DNA from 4 places in the Corynebacterium efficiens YS-314 genome. Region 2 is predicted to be linked to each of the others. Evidence: riboswitches for the same ligand, from Rfam matches in the RefSeq annotation. Region 2 holds a riboswitch; each other region holds the start of a gene.
The links. A riboswitch is a leader RNA that binds a small molecule or an ion and turns the genes downstream of it on or off. The one in region 2 is predicted to bind thiamine pyrophosphate.
Positions count from the first base shown of each region.

Region 1: it holds a riboswitch for thiamine pyrophosphate, as region 2 does, so the genes downstream of both, CE_RS05760 (ECF transporter S component) here and CE_RS09630 (thiamine phosphate synthase) in region 2, are expected to answer to the same signal.
Region 3: it holds a riboswitch for thiamine pyrophosphate, as region 2 does, so the genes downstream of both, thiM (hydroxyethylthiazole kinase) here and CE_RS09630 (thiamine phosphate synthase) in region 2, are expected to answer to the same signal.
Region 4: it holds a riboswitch for thiamine pyrophosphate, as region 2 does, so the genes downstream of both, thiC (phosphomethylpyrimidine synthase ThiC) here and CE_RS09630 (thiamine phosphate synthase) in region 2, are expected to answer to the same signal.

Region 1 covers NC_004369.1:1,189,429-1,193,210, reverse strand. Annotated here, with positions in the region: gene CE_RS05770 (energy-coupling factor transporter transmembrane component T family protein) at 1-240, opposite strand, end outside; gene CE_RS05765 (ABC transporter ATP-binding protein) at 237-1,607, opposite strand; gene CE_RS05760 (ECF transporter S component) at 1,616-2,299, opposite strand; TPP riboswitch at 2,289-2,398, opposite strand; gene CE_RS05755 (4-hydroxybenzoate 3-monooxygenase) at 2,776-3,782, shown strand, end outside.
Region 2 covers NC_004369.1:2,039,586-2,043,367, forward strand. Annotated here, with positions in the region: gene CE_RS09620 (S1C family serine protease) at 30-1,433, opposite strand; gene rplS (50S ribosomal protein L19) at 1,900-2,241, opposite strand; TPP riboswitch at 2,481-2,595, shown strand; gene CE_RS09630 (thiamine phosphate synthase) at 2,595-3,245, shown strand; gene thiO (glycine oxidase ThiO) at 3,242-3,782, shown strand, end outside.
Region 3 covers NC_004369.1:1,670,161-1,673,942, reverse strand. Annotated here, with positions in the region: gene CE_RS07945 (NAD(P)/FAD-dependent oxidoreductase) at 1-918, shown strand, start outside; TPP riboswitch at 1,048-1,148, shown strand; gene thiM (hydroxyethylthiazole kinase) at 1,142-1,954, shown strand; gene CE_RS07935 (bifunctional hydroxymethylpyrimidine kinase/phosphomethylpyrimidine kinase) at 1,951-3,782, shown strand, end outside.
Region 4 covers NC_004369.1:1,471,613-1,475,394, reverse strand. Annotated here, with positions in the region: gene CE_RS07060 (IS110 family transposase) at 1-463, shown strand, start outside; gene CE_RS07055 (hypothetical protein) at 549-908, opposite strand; SAM riboswitch class IV at 923-1,040, opposite strand; TPP riboswitch at 1,175-1,287, shown strand; gene thiC (phosphomethylpyrimidine synthase ThiC) at 1,284-3,026, shown strand; gene CE_RS07045 (IS3 family transposase) at 3,228-3,782, opposite strand, start outside.

The sequences.
Region 1 (3,782 bases), 850 kb from region 2:
CTCCCCCTCGGGCCGACCGTAGAGCGCCATGGACACCGACGCTATCGGCGCGATGACCAGCAGGGGCCAGCCCCGCCGGAACAATTGCCTCCAACTGACCCCCACCAGTGGGGACAGGGCGATGGTGGCGGCCAGCGCGATGGCCGCGGAGACCACGTCCACGCTGATCAGCAGCGGGGTGGTCAGGGCGATGACCGCCAGGATGCGGGTGACGGGGTTGATATCCCTGATGAGATTCACCGGTTGCCCACCTCCACGTGATGATCACCCAGGGCTGCGATGAAATCCGGGTCGTGGGTGACGGAGACGATGGTGGTGCCGGAATCGGCGAGATCCCGCAGCATCCACACCAGCTCCCGGAAGGTCACCGGATCCTGACCGAAGGTCGGTTCATCCAGGATGAGCAGAGCCGGGGCCGCCACCAGCGCGGTGGCCACCGACAGGCGGCGTTTCTCCCCACCGGAGAGGGTGAAGGGGTTGGCATGCTCGAGGTGGCGCAGACGCAACCGGTCCAGCAGCTCCTCGATGCGGTGCGCGCTGGCCTGGTCCACGGTGCCGCGGCGTCTGCCCGACATGACCTTGGGCCCGACCTCGATCTCCTCGCGCACGGTGCGGGCAACGAACTGGTGCTCCGGATCCTGGAACACCGTGCCGATGCGGCGCGCGAGATCCGCCGAACGCCACTGGTGGGGCTGTCTGTCGAGGCCACGCCGGAGGGTGTCGGCCAGATCCAGGTGCCCCGAGCGGGGTGGGATGAGCCCGCCGATGGTCAGCGCCAGGGTGGTCTTGCCGGAACCGTTCGCACCGGTGATCACGGTGGAGGCACCCTCCGGGATGTGGAAGGAACGGGGCGGTCCCCACTGCGCGAGCAGGTGATCGGCGGAGACCAGGGCGGTCGTCCCGGCCTCCCGGCGGGTGGGCAGACCGGTGGGTGAGACCAGGTCATCGGCGTGGATCCCCCGGACCCCGTCTGCCTCGAGGCGGAGGATACGGTCCACAGTCCCCGACCACAGCTGGTGGCGGTGCTCCACAACGATGAGGGTGGCGCCGGTGGCGTCCACCACACGGTTGACGGCCTCAACCACCTCGCGCTGGCCGGCCGGATCGAGGTTGGCGGTGGGTTCATCCAGCAGGATGAGCCGGGCACCCATCGCGATGACCCCGGCCAGCGCCAGGCGTTGTTTCTGCCCACCCGAGAGATGCCGGGTGGGATGTGTCAGGGGCAGGTCGAGACCGACCATATCCAAAGCCTGCTCCACCCGCGGCCAGATCTCCTCCCGCGGGATGCCGAGGTTCTCGCAGCCGAAGGCGACATCATCACCGACCCGGGAGGCGATGACCTGGGAGTCTGGGTCCTGGAGGACGAGGCCGGTGGCGGAGGCGTCGACAAGCAGGGAACCGTACGTCTGCCCTTCCGTGTCATCACCGAGCACGCCGGCCAACGCGGCGAGCAGGGTTGATTTGCCCGAACCGGAATCACCGGTGAGCAGCACCCGCTCCCCCGGCGCGATATCAAGAGTGATGTTGCTGAAGGCGGGTTTCTTCCGCGAGGCGTGACGGTAGCCGAAATCCCGGACCGTCACCCGGGTACCCATGGTGGTGGTCATGGGTGTGTTCAGACCTCCCTGCGCAGTTCACGGCCGGCGGCGAACCGGTCCAGCGCACCCGTTTTCGCCAGGGCGCGGACCAGGTAGAAGCTGACCACGCCGGCCAGCAGCGCACCGGAGATCATCAGGCAGCTGAAGTAGATGATGTTGAAGGCCAGGGACATCGCGAAGTAGGCGCTGAGGAAAGCCTCCAGGATGTAGGCGCCGACACCGGCACCCATCCCGGCGAGGATGGCCACCGTCAGGGTGAAACGCCGGTACAGAAACAGCGCGAAGACCAGTTCCGCGCCGAGTCCCTGGGCGATCCCGGAGTACAGGGTCTCAATGCCCCACTGCGAGGCCAGGGCCGCGGACACCGAGGCGGCGATGACCTCGACGAACAGCGCGGCGCCGGGTTTGCGGATGATGAGCCCACCGAGCACACCGCCGAGCAGCCAGATGCCGACGGCCAGACCGCCCAGGCCCGGGGTCAGCGCGTCGAAGGCGGTGAACCAGGCATATCCGATGGAATTCCACACCACGAAGATCAGCCCGCAGGCCACGCCCAGGACCGCGGCGATGACGATGTCGATCACGCGCCAGGTGTGTCGGGTCTGTGGGGTGGGGCCGGTGGTGACACCGGTTCCCCCGGGCGCACCGGTCTCCCCTGGCTCACCGGTCTCCCCGGTTGATGGCAGACGTGTATCAGTCATGTTTCCTCCCTATCGCCGGCATTACCCGGATCAGGTTCAACGGTTGTGGCTGTGCCACCTCTCAGCCCGGACTTTCACCGGACACCCGTGCAATATCGAATTAGTGCTCCTACATACTAGTCCACGGACCTGGGGAGTTGTCCAATACCGCCTGGGCGGGCTGGTGGGCACGCATGTCGACGTGACACATCGCCCCCAACACCCCTCATCGACACCCCTAGCTACACCCTTGGCCATGGTTACGCCAGGTCAATTGCGCAGGCCGGGCCCGATCCCCCACCCTCACCCCCGTTCACTCTGCGAACATGCGGCCGGGATATTGCTATCACCTCTGCCATTGCCTACTTTGAGACCCATATCACTAACCACATCTGGGGGCCATCGGGCACACATCGCCCCGCACACCCGGGGGCGGGGATCCCCGCCGGACCCCACCCGACAGCCCATACCCCACAGCCCACCTGAAGGAGCCTTTCATGAACCACGTACCAGTAGCCATCATCGGTGCGGGTCCGGCAGGACTGACCCTGGCCCACCTCCTGCACCTGCAGGGCATCGAATCCGTCGTGTTTGAAAGCCGCTCCCGGCAGGATGTCGAGGAGACCGTGCGTGCCGGCATCCTCGAGCAGGGCACCCTGAACCTCATGCGGGAAACCGGTGTGGGCGAGCGCATGGAACGCGAGGCCGATCACGATGAGGCCATCGACATCGCCATCAACAACGAGAACATCCGCATCCCGCTGACGGAGCTGACCGGCCACAAGGTGGCCATCTACCCGCAGCATGAATACCTCAAGGATTTCATCGCCAAGCGCATCGAGGACGGCGGTGAGCTCCTGTTCGAGACCACCGTGGACTCCGTGGAGAACTTCGAGGGTGACGCACAGGAGAACAAGGCCACAATCACCTACACCGGTGTTGATGGCACCACCCGGCAGCTCACCGCGGACTATGTCGTGGCCGCCGACGGCTCCAACTCCCCCTACCGCAAGATCATCACCGATGATGGTGGCATCCGTGCCCGCCACGAGTACCCCTACGCCTGGTTCGGCATCCTCGTCGAAGCGCCCAAGACACAGAAGGAACTCATCTACGCCACCCACCCCGAGGGTTTCGCACTGATCTCCACCCGCACCGACACCGTCCAGCGCTACTACCTCCAGTGCGATCCCAATGACACCCCGGAGATGTGGTCGGATGACCGCATCTGGGAGCAGCTCCACCTGCGTGCCGACTCCCCCGGCATCACCGTCTCCGAGGGAAAGATCTTCGACAAGGCCGTGCTGCGCTTCCGCTCCGCTGTGACCGAGCCGATGCAGAAGGGACGCCTGTTCATCGCCGGCGATGCCGCCCACACCGTCCCACCCACCGGCGCCAAGGGCCTCAACCTCGCCGTGGCGGATGTCTCCGTGCTCGCACCGGGACTCACCCGCGCAATCAAGCGCAACGACACCGGGCTTCTCGACGACTACACCCGCCTCAC
Region 2 (3,782 bases):
AGCAGGTCCGGAAACAGGTGATCCACAGATCAGATGAACCTGAAGGTGGATGCAATCTCCGTCAGGACGGTACTGACCTCATAATCCGTCTGGAGCTGGATGAGCAGAGCCAGGGGGCCGGTCTGGTCATAATCCTGGGTGGCCAAGAGGAGCACCGTGGTTCCTGAACAGTCATAGGCAACATACGGGCCCCGGTAGTACCCGTCATCCCAGGTGTCCCGCTCTGTCTCTGTACAGGTACCTGAGGCGTCGAATTGTTCGAGTACCTGCTCAGGGGTGTAGGAGGGGTCCGTTCCGAGCATCCACAGTCCGGGGGCGTTGTAGGACGCCCAGAAGGCGTCCAGGTCAGGAGCCGCCACGAGGGACACCCAGTCCCGTCCGTTATTGTCCTTCCACGGCGTGGGATCCACATCCGCCCACTCGACCGGGACGCTCACTGCGAGGGAATTGCTGTCGTCGGTGATCTCCACTGACTCACCGCTGTACTCGCCCGCCTGCTCCGTGGCCTGCCCGCCGGAGACGTTCTCCTGTTCGACCTCCAGCTCACGGCCATTGATCTGACCGGTGAGGAGGGTGTCGTCGCGGGGGCGCAGAACCTCAACGTCCATGGTGCCGTCACTGCCGTGGGTATCCAGTACCTGGCAGTAGCTCGCCAGATTACCCTCATCCCCCACGCTGACTCCCCCGAGTTTCAGGATGAGGTCCCCGGGTTCAATACCTGCCTTGTCGGCGGGGCCTCCCGGTTCCACCGAGGACACCCACACGCCGAAGAATTCCGGATCCCCACTATCCCAGGCCTGTGCGTTGACACCGATCGATGAGATCCGCTTACCGTCGATCATGTCGTCGATGACATTTCGAACCACATCACGATGGATGGCGAAGTTGTAGTCGAGGGAATCATCGCCGGCATAGTTGACGCCCAGAACCTTGGCGTCCCCGGTGATCAGGGGACCGCCGGAGTTACCACCCCGGATACGGGCATCGTGTTCAATCACATGCTCAAGGGACGCCCACTGGGTGTCGAACTCGAAATCCGTCTTCGAGACGATGCCACGGGTGAGGGTGAAGTCATCGGAGGCTCCTGCCGGGAAACCCGCGGAGTACACATCGAGGCCGGTTGTAATCTGACCGTCGTACCAGGTGTAGTGGGGCAGATCATCGGCATTGAGCTGTACCACGGCAAGATCCAGACACTCAGATGCCCCGAGCACCCGCATACTCGCCTTGCTTTCCCCGTTCTCACCGTAGGTTCCGTCAAGTCGACCTGCACCCACCACCACGTGGTTGTTGGTGATGGCGATACCCGACGGGTCGATGATGAATCCGGATCCCTCCCACGCGGATTCCGATGGGTCGACAGTGCCGGGTTCAATGAAGGTACCCTGACCGACGATCTTGACGGTTGCATCGGCGAGGGTATCGAAGGTCACCGCGTTGACGGTGCCCGCATGGGTGGTACCACCTTTGGATGCGGTGGTGGCGGGTGAATCAGAATCATCCGAGGAAGAACATGCCCCAGCAGTAGTGTGGCTACGCCCAGTACTGCTACCAGTGATCTGTTCCTCAGCCTGGTTGTGTGCTTCAAAGCCATGACGGGCTCCTTATGTTAACGCCCATGGCACAGAGGTACCCGTCGGCGACTAATGGGTCCAATCAAGAACTGCACACAGCAAGCCAAGGTTTTGCACTGATTTTGACAGGAGGTTGAGGAGCCAAGAACACAAAACTCTTAAGGATATTGAACGTTGATCATAATTTTACTATTTTCCCCCGCAAAACAGGAGGAATCTCACCCACGGCTTTCTTCATTCCCCCATGAAAAAACCCCGTCGCCACCGGAGAGATCCGGTGGCGACGGGGGTTGCAACCCGGGATGGTGTCAGGACACCGTCAGGTTTAGCGCTTCTCCTTGATGCGGGCAGCCTTACCGCGCAGTTCGCGCAGGTAGTACAGCTTGGCGCGACGGACGTCACCACGACGGACGACCTCGATCTTCTCCAGGTTCGGGGAGTGAACCGGGAAGGTACGCTCAACACCGATGCCGAAGGAGACCTTACGCACGGTGAAGGTCTCGCGGATGCCACTGCCCTGGCGGCGGATGACAACACCCTTGAAGAGCTGGGTACGGGTGTTGGTGCCTTCGATGACCTTGACGTGAACGTCGAGGGTGTCACCGGGGCGGAAGGCAGGAACGTCGTCGCGCAGGTATGCGGAGTCGACCTTATCCAGAATGTTCATGTAGACAGTCCTTTGACAGTTAGGGAAAGAGGACCCTGGCGGCACTTCCCCTGTGGTGGGGCGCTCGGCCGGTTCGTATCCGTTTCAATTTTGCGCCACTGCGGACCACCGCAACCCCTTCTGTGCAGAAGGTGCCACGAGACACACAGTCAACCCATGCATTCTTTCATGTCTGCGCGGCTGATGCCAAATCCCGCCCCCGCCCTTCACGGCGTGGTCCGCATCATCTACACTCAGGCCCCAACCCCCACGGGCGCCCGGGGCACCGGGCTGAGATTGCGCTGCCTTGCCGCGCAAGGACCGTATGAACCTGTCTGGTTAGCACCAGCGAAGGAAGAGAGGCCTACAAGGACATGCGTCCCACCCCTGATCTGCGTTGTTATTTCATCACCGGCCACGGCAGCCACGAACACATAGTCGATGTCGCCCGGCGCGCGGTGGCAGGTGGGGCCCGCACGGTGCAGGTGCGCAGCAAACCCATCACCGCCCGTGAGCTCTACGCACTCACCGAGGCCGTCGCGCTCGCCGTGGGCGAGACCGCCCATGTGCTTGTCGACGACCGCGTCGACATCGCCCTCGCTCTGCGCCACCGCGGCCTGCCCGTCCACGGGGTCCATGTCGGGCAGGATGATCTTCCTGTCCGTGATGTCCGTGCCCTGCTGGGCGAGGAGGCCATCATCGGTCTGACCACCGGCACCAGGGAGCTGGTGGAGGCCGCCAATGAGCACGCGGAGGTGCTCGACTACATCGGTGCCGGGCCGTTCCGCCCGACCCCCACCAAGGATTCCGGTCGCCCACCACTCGGTGTGGAGGGTTACCGGGAGCTGGTGGAGCTCTCCAGGCTTCCGGTGGTGGCCATCGGGGATGTCACCGCCGATGACGCCCCGGCCCTCGCCGACACCGGTGTCGCCGGTCTGGCGGTGGTGCGTGGCCTCATGGAATCCGCTGACCCGACCGGTTACGCCCGGCGTCTGATCACCGGTTTCGGGGAGGGTCGCCAATGAGCAGCGTCACCGTCGTCGGTGGTGGTCTGGTCGGTCTTGCCACCGCGGTACGGCTGGCGGATGCAGGTCATGTGGTGACCCTGGTGGATCCCGATCCCGCCTCCGGTGCCACCCACCACGCCGGTGGGATGTTGGCCCCGGTCGCGGAGGTGGTCTACCGGCAGGAGGCACTGTTCCCGTTGATGCTGCGCTCGGCCGCGCTGTATCCGGGGTTGCTTCGGGTCGTCGACAAGCACACCGATCTGCCCACCGGGTACCGCACCGAGGGCACCCTGGTGGTGGCCGCGGACCGGGCGGATGCTGCCCATCTGGCGCAGTTGTCGGACTACCAGTCCGCCAACGGCATGGAGGTCGAACGTCTGACACTGCGTGCAGCCCGGAGGTTGGAACCTGCCCTGAGCCCGCAGCTGGCCGGGGCCGTGCACATCCCGGGCGATCACCAGATCAACCCGAGGATGTTCGCCGCGGCCCTGCTCGACGCCCTGGATAATCTCGGGGTGGAGGTCCGCCGGGAACGGGCCACTGCGATCCCCGATG
Region 3 (3,782 bases), 370 kb from region 2:
CGCCTCCTGACCTTCGTGGTCGTCGGTGCAGGCCCCACCGGTGTGGAGCTCGCCGGCCAGCTCGCCGAGATGGCCCACCGCACCCTCGCTGGTGTTTACACCAACTTCAACCCCTCCTCCGCCAAGATCATCCTCCTCGACGGTGCCCCGCAGGTCCTGCCCCCATTCGGCAAGCGCCTGGGCCGCAACGCACAACGCACCCTGGAGAAGCTCGGTGTGACCGTCAAGCTCAACGCCCTGGTCACCGATGTCGACGAGGAGGCCGTGACCTACAAGACCAAGGACGGTGAGGAGCACCGCATCCCGTCGTTCTGCAAGATCTGGTCCGCCGGTGTGGCCGCTTCCCCGCTGGGCAAGCTCATCGCCGATCAGGCCGGTGTCGAGGTCGACCGTGCAGGTCGCGTCAAGGTCAACCGTGACCTGTCCGTGGGCGAGTACAAGAACATCTTCGTCGTCGGTGACATGATGGCCCTGGATAACCTCCCGGGTGTCGCGCAGGTGGCCATCCAGGGTGGCGAGTACGTCGCCGAGCAGATCGCCGCGGAGGCCGAGGGCCGCTCCAGCGATGAACGCGAGGACTTCGACTACTTCGACAAGGGCTCCATGGCCACCGTGTCCCGCTTCTCCGCCGTGGTGAAGATGGGCAAGGTCGAGGTCACCGGCTTCATCGGCTGGCTGCTGTGGCTGGGCGTCCACCTGATGTTCCTGGTCGGTTTCCGCAACCGCTTCGTCTCCGCGATCAGCTGGGGTCTCAATGCCCTCTCCCGCAAGCGCTGGAATCTCGCCACCACACGTCAGCAGCTGCACTCCCGCACCGCGCTGGCCAAGCTCGGCCAGGTCATCGATGAAAAAGACGGTGACGTGCCCATCGAGCTGAAGGACACCACCCGTTTCGGTGCCGCCAACAAGCTGAAATAGGCCCACCCCCAGCTCGCCCCCACCCCCTGACCCCGCCGGAACCTCCCGGCAGGTGTCCGGGGGTGTTGTTGTCTGTCCGGGGTCATCCCCACCCACCAGCCATACAGACCAGACCTTTTGCTAGGGTGAGAACCAGGCACGGGGTGCCTGTCCACCGTGGACAGGCTGAGAACACACCCGTTGAACCTGCTCTAGCTCGTACTAGCGAAGGGATGGCCGTTGCATGGCTGACTCATATCTTCATGCGCCCACATTGGTGCGCGCCACCACCCCACTTGTCCAATGCCTGACCAATGCCGTGGTCATGCAGTTCACCGCCAATGCCCTCCTGGCCATCGGGGCCAGTCCCGCGATGGTGGACACGCCGGCTGAATCCTTCGATTTCGCCGGGGTGGCAGACGGGGTCCTCATCAACGCCGGCACACCGTCGGCCGAACAGTATGCCGGGATGGAACGCGCCATTGAGGGAGCCACCGCTGCCGGTACTCCCTGGGTACTTGACCCGGTCGGTGTGGGTGGTCTGGCGGAACGTTCGGCGTTCCTCCGTCGGGCCGTCGACAAGCATCCGGCCGCGATACGCGGCAACGCCTCGGAGATCGTCGCGCTGGCCGGTCTGGGCGCCGGTGGACGCGGGGTCGATGCGACCGACGACGTCGCCGATGCCGTGGAGGCCGCACAGGTGCTCGCCCGGCGCACCGGCGGGGTCGTTGCCGTCACCGGAGCAGAGGACCTCATCGTCTCACGTGGACGTGTGTCGTGGCTTAAGTCCGGGGACCCCATGCTGCAGCTGGTCATCGGCACCGGCTGCGCCCTCGGCGCGGTGACCGCCGCCTACCTCGGTGCCACCCAGGACACCGACATCGACCCCCACGACGCGGTGGTCGCCGCGCACGCCCACCTGGGGGCCGCCGGCCGCATCGCCGCCACCCGTGCCACCGCACCGGGCTCCTACGCCGTAGCGCTTATCGACGCACTCCACCAACTCGACCGCAACCAGCTTGCCAACCTGACCCACCTCCGGGAGGAGAACCGATGACCGATTTCAGCCTCTACCTCGTCACCGACCCACACCTTGGAGGTGGCCCCGAGCGGGTCGCCGGGATTGTCGAGGACGCCATCAACGGTGGTGTCACCGTGGTGCAACTGCGCGACAAGGATGCCGACGAGCAGACCTTCCGGGAACATGCCATGGAGCTCAAACGGGTGTGCGACCGCCTGGGGGTGCCCCTGTTTCTCAATGACAGATTCGCCGTGGCCGCGGAGCTGAGCTGCCACGTGCACATCGGCCAGGGGGATCTGCCCTATGTGCAGGCCCGCCGGCAACTGCCCGGGCATCTCATGATCGGGTTGACCATCGAAACGATGGATCAGCTCGAGACGGTGATCGCCGACTGTACCCGGGCGGGCATCGCCCTGCCGGATGTGGTCGGTCTCGGTCCCGTCCAGGCCACGGACACCAAACCGGATGCCCCGCAGGCGGTGGGTGTGGACGGCGTGGCTGCCATGGCCAAGGTCGCACGTGCCCACGGTATCGCCTCCGTGGCGATCGGCGGGGTCGGTCTTGCCAACGCCGCTGATCTGGCGCGTACCGGGGTGGATGGACTGTGCGTGGTCTCGGCGATCATGGCGGCCCCCTCCCCGGCGGAGGCCGCCCGGGAGCTGCTGGATGTGTGGGAGGCGGGGCGTCGCGTGGCACAGCCACGGGTGCTCACCATCGCCGGCACCGACCCCACCGGTGGTGCCGGTGTCCAGGCTGATCTGAAATCCATCGCCGCGGCCGGTGGCTTCGGAATGTCGGTGATCACCGCCCTGGTCGCACAGAACACCCATGGTGTCACCGGGGTCCACACCCCGCCCGCCGACTTCCTGGATGAGCAGCTGGAATCAGTGTTCTCCGATGTCACCGTGGATGCGGTGAAACTCGGTATGCTCGGCCGGGCTGACACGGTCCGTCAGGTCACCGGGTGGTTGCGTACCCGCCCCCACGGTCCGGTGATCCTGGATCCGGTCATGGTGGCCACCAGCGGCGACAGCCTGCTGGACCCCGATGCCACCGAGGCCCTGCTGGAGCTCGCGACCGTGGTCGATGTGATCACCCCGAATATCCCGGAGCTGGCGGTGCTGTGCGGTGAGCAACCGGCTCCCTCCTTCGATGCGGCGATTGAGCAGGCGCGGCGTTTCGCCACAGACGTGGGCACCACCGTCATTGTTAAGGGTGGACACTTGACTGGTCCCCGTGCTGATAATGCAGTGGTGTATCCGGACGGCTCTGTCCACATGGTGGCCAACCCACGTGTTGACACCACCAACAGCCACGGGACCGGATGCTCACTCTCGGCGGCGCTGGCCACCCGGATGGGTGCAGGTCACCCGGTGGATAAGGCGCTGGACTGGGCGACGCGCTGGCTCAACGAGGCACTGCGCGGTGCCGACGCCCTGCAGGTGGGCTCCGGCAGCGGGCCGGTGGATCATTTCGCGGTGACCCGGCGTCTGCTGCGTGCCGCAGATGCAACGCCGTGGCCACATCTGCGGATGGGTGCCCCTTCGGATGGGATCATCACCCCGTCCGACACACAGAGTCCAGCCCCAGCCCTTGCCCCGGCGGGCCCCTACACCCGGGCGCTGTGGGAGGCCACCGGTGATGTCCTGGGTGAGATCCTCGACTCCGGGTTCATCCGGGGCCTGGGTGATGGCACCCTGTCGCGGGAGGAATTCCTCTTCTACATCGATCAGGACGCCCACTATCTGCGCCAGTACTCCCGCGCCCTGGCCACCCTGAGCTCGCGCGCACCGGATGCCCCCGCACAGGTGGACTGGGCCACCAGCGCCGCCGAGTGCATCACGGTGGAGGCGGAACTGCACCG
Region 4 (3,782 bases), 570 kb from region 2:
TATCCCGTCCGAAGCGGCCCTGGCACAGCTATGTGGGGTAGCGCCACTGCCGGCGAGTTCCGGGCGAACCACCCGCCACAGGCTCAACCGTGGCGGGGATCGGCGGGCAAATTCAGCTCTGTACCGAATCGCGGTAGTTCGCATGGGATGTGACCAACGAACCAAAGACTACGTGGCTAAACGCACTGCGGAAGGACTGTCGAAGAAGGAGATCATTCGCTGTCTCAAGCGGGCCATTGTGCGCGAGGTGTACCGCGTGCTGTGCGCACAGTCCAGCCGGCCTGAGCCCAGGGATCTGCGTCGCCCAGACTTAAAGCAACGTCGTCAGGCCCAGCACCTGACTCAGGCAGAGGTTGCGGGCCGTCTTGGGTGCGCTCCTGCCAGGATCAGCGATATTGAAACGGGAAAACGCCCTTTGACGGAATTAGCCGCTGCCTACGAAAATCTTCTCCAAAGCGCTTGACACACTATAGGAGCATCTTGACCCCCTTGGAGGAAGGCCAACTCTTGATTAAATCTCCAAGATGACCTTCCCCCAAGACCTACTTCTACCTAGTGCAGCCCTCTACGGTCCGCTTGAAGCCAAGGTTGAAGATATGGAAACCACCTTCAGTTGGTAGCCGCAGGAGACCACCGAAACTACTGCTATCTTCCCACTGAGCTGTTGGATCGACAGCGATGACCTGTGCAATTAGTTCGCTGTTGTGATTCCAACCGCGATAATGCTTGTCACCGGCATCAAATTCGACCCACTCCCCGTCCATTCGCAGATTGGAAACCGGCAACCACTCCGATCTTTCCAGGGTTACCTTTGCCCGAAGGTAAAACACATCATGCCCGGATTGAGTGTGCCCGCACTTGTTGTGCAATCTGATTACTAGCGGGGTGTTTTCATAGGTATTCCGCATGGGAATCTCCTTCATAATCGCTCTTCTCTGCAGTCTTTTGAGTACAGAGCGGATCTTCCTTCGGGGGCACCGTGTGCGTTGCGCGGTTGCCAGTCAGCCTGCCGAAGGGCTTAGAGGCTGAACTTCTTGATCGCGAAGATGAGGTTAGCAGACCGCTTGGTCTAGATGCAAGCCCACCGCCACAGGCACTCGTCGAAAAGCCCCCTCCCTCAACCCCCGCATGGGGGTAACTTTCACGCCCACGCGGGCAACGCGCTAGTTTTGACGGCAGTCCCCACGGGCGCCCGAGCACGGGCTGAGATCGCGCTGATTGCTGCGCGAGCACCGTTCGAACCTGTCCGGTTAGTACCGGCGAAGGAAGAGAGGAATGGTGCAATGACGCCTACCCAAAATGAGATCCACCCGAAGCACAGCTACTCCCCCATCCGCAAGCACGGCCTTGAAGTTCCCGAGACTGAAATCGCCCTCGATGACTCGCCAAGTGGCCCCAACGAGCCTTTTCGCATCTACCGCACGCGTGGCCCAGAAACTGACCCTACGCTGGGACTTCCGCGCCTGCGCACACCTTGGATCACCGCCCGCGGCGACGTCACCGAGTACACCGGGCGCGAGCGTTTGCTTATCGACGACGGCCGCTCGGCAATGCGTCGAGGTCAAGCTTCAGCTGAGTGGAAAGGCCAAAAACCAGCGCCTTTGAAGGCGTTGCCTGGCAAGCGCGTTACCCAAATGGCCTATGCGCGAGCCGGCGAGATCACTCGGGAAATGGAGTTTGTGGCGCTGCGCGAACACGTTGATCCGGAATTTGTGCGCTCTGAAGTTGCCCGCGGACGTGCGATTATTCCCAATAATGTCAACCACCCGGAATCGGAGCCGATGATTATTGGTCGCAAATTTCTAACCAAAATCAACGCCAATATCGGCAATTCCGCCGTCACCTCTTCCATCGAGGAGGAGGTATCCAAGCTGCAATGGGCCACACGTTGGGGTGCCGATACCGTGATGGATCTGTCTACCGGCGATGACATTCACACCACTCGCGAATGGATTATCCGCAACTCCCCGGTTCCCATCGGCACCGTCCCGATCTACCAAGCGCTGGAAAAAGTAAATGGCGTAGCCGCCGACCTCAGCTGGGAAGTATTCCGCGATACCGTCATTGAGCAATGCGAACAAGGTGTGGACTATATGACCATCCACGCCGGCGTACTGCTGGCCTATATCCCGCTAACCACGCGCCGGGTAACCGGCATTGTCTCCCGTGGCGGTTCCATCATGGCCGGGTGGTGCCTAGCGCACCACCGCGAGTCATTCCTCTTTGAGCATTTCGACGAGCTGTGCGAGATCTTTGCACAATATGATGTGGCCTTCTCACTCGGCGATGGCCTGCGCCCCGGATCACTCGCCGACGCCAATGACGCCGCTCAATTTGCTGAACTAAAGACCATCGGTGAGTTAACCCAGCGCGCTTGGGAATATGACGTGCAGGTGATGGTTGAAGGCCCCGGCCACGTTCCACTGAACATGATTCAAGAAAACAACGAGCTGGAACAAAAGTGGGCTGCTGACGCTCCTTTTTACACTCTTGGACCCTTAGTTACCGACATTGCACCAGGCTATGACCACATCACCTCCGCCATCGGTGCAGCTCACATCGCCATGGGTGGAACCGCCATGCTCTGTTATGTCACCCCGAAGGAACACCTGGGCCTACCCAACCGTAACGACGTAAAAACCGGCGTCATCACCTACAAGCTCGCAGCCCACGCTGCTGACGTTGCCAAAGGCCACCCTGGCGCGCGAGCTTGGGACGATGCTATGAGCAAGGCACGTTTTGAATTCCGCTGGAATGATCAATTTGCGCTTTCCCTCGACCCCGACACCGCCATCGCTTATCACGATGAAACCCTGCCGGCAGAACCCGCGAAGACAGCGCACTTCTGTTCCATGTGTGGCCCAAAGTTCTGCTCCATGCGCATTAGCCAGGACATTCGCGATATGTTTGGCGAGCAAATCGCTGAATTGGGGATGCCTGGGGTTGGGGCTTCTGATTCCACGGAAGGCATGAAAGAAAAGTCCCGGGAATTTGTTGCCGGTGGTGGCGAGGTTTATCGGGAGTGACGGGTAATTGCTAGTGATTGTCGGGCCGATCCCAGATTTCTTGAAAGTGCTCTGCCACCAGAGGCCAGATGATTTCTCGGACATCTTCAGGTGAATTGATGCCCTCTGACATCTGACCACGCAACACAAAATCATGCGGGATTATTCTTCCTGCATGATCAAGTGGGGGGTGTCCCCCTTTGAGGGGACACGCAGGATTGATCAAGCAGCAGGCGCCACGGTAACAGCCGAGGCCGCATCTTCGAAAGCTCTCGGCGATAAGTAACTGATCCCGGAGTGCCGACGACGTGTGTTGTACCTCGTGATCCACCGGAACACCTCCCGTCGACACTGAACCGGCGACGCCCAGCTACCAGAACCTTGCAGCGTCTCCCGCTTCAGCGAGGCGTTGAACGACTCAGCCATCGCGTTATCCGCACTCGATCCGATCCGGCCCATCGACTGGCGGATCCCCAGCCTCCGGCACGTGGTCTGCAACGCTGAGGAGGTATAGACGCTGCCGTGGTCCGAGTGAAATATTGCCCCGTCCAGGGAGCCTCTCGTGCGTGCCGCGTCCTCAATCGCGTCCTGGACGAGACTGGTACGCATGTAGTCCGCAAGCGAGTAGCCGACCAGACGCCTGGAACAGACGTCGATGACCGTGGCCAGGTACATGAATTCTCCTTTCCCGCAGGGCAAGTAGGTGATGTCGCCGATATAGAGCTGGTTGCAGTCCTCGGCGGTGAAGTCTCGGCCGACGAGGTCGTCGAAGACCCT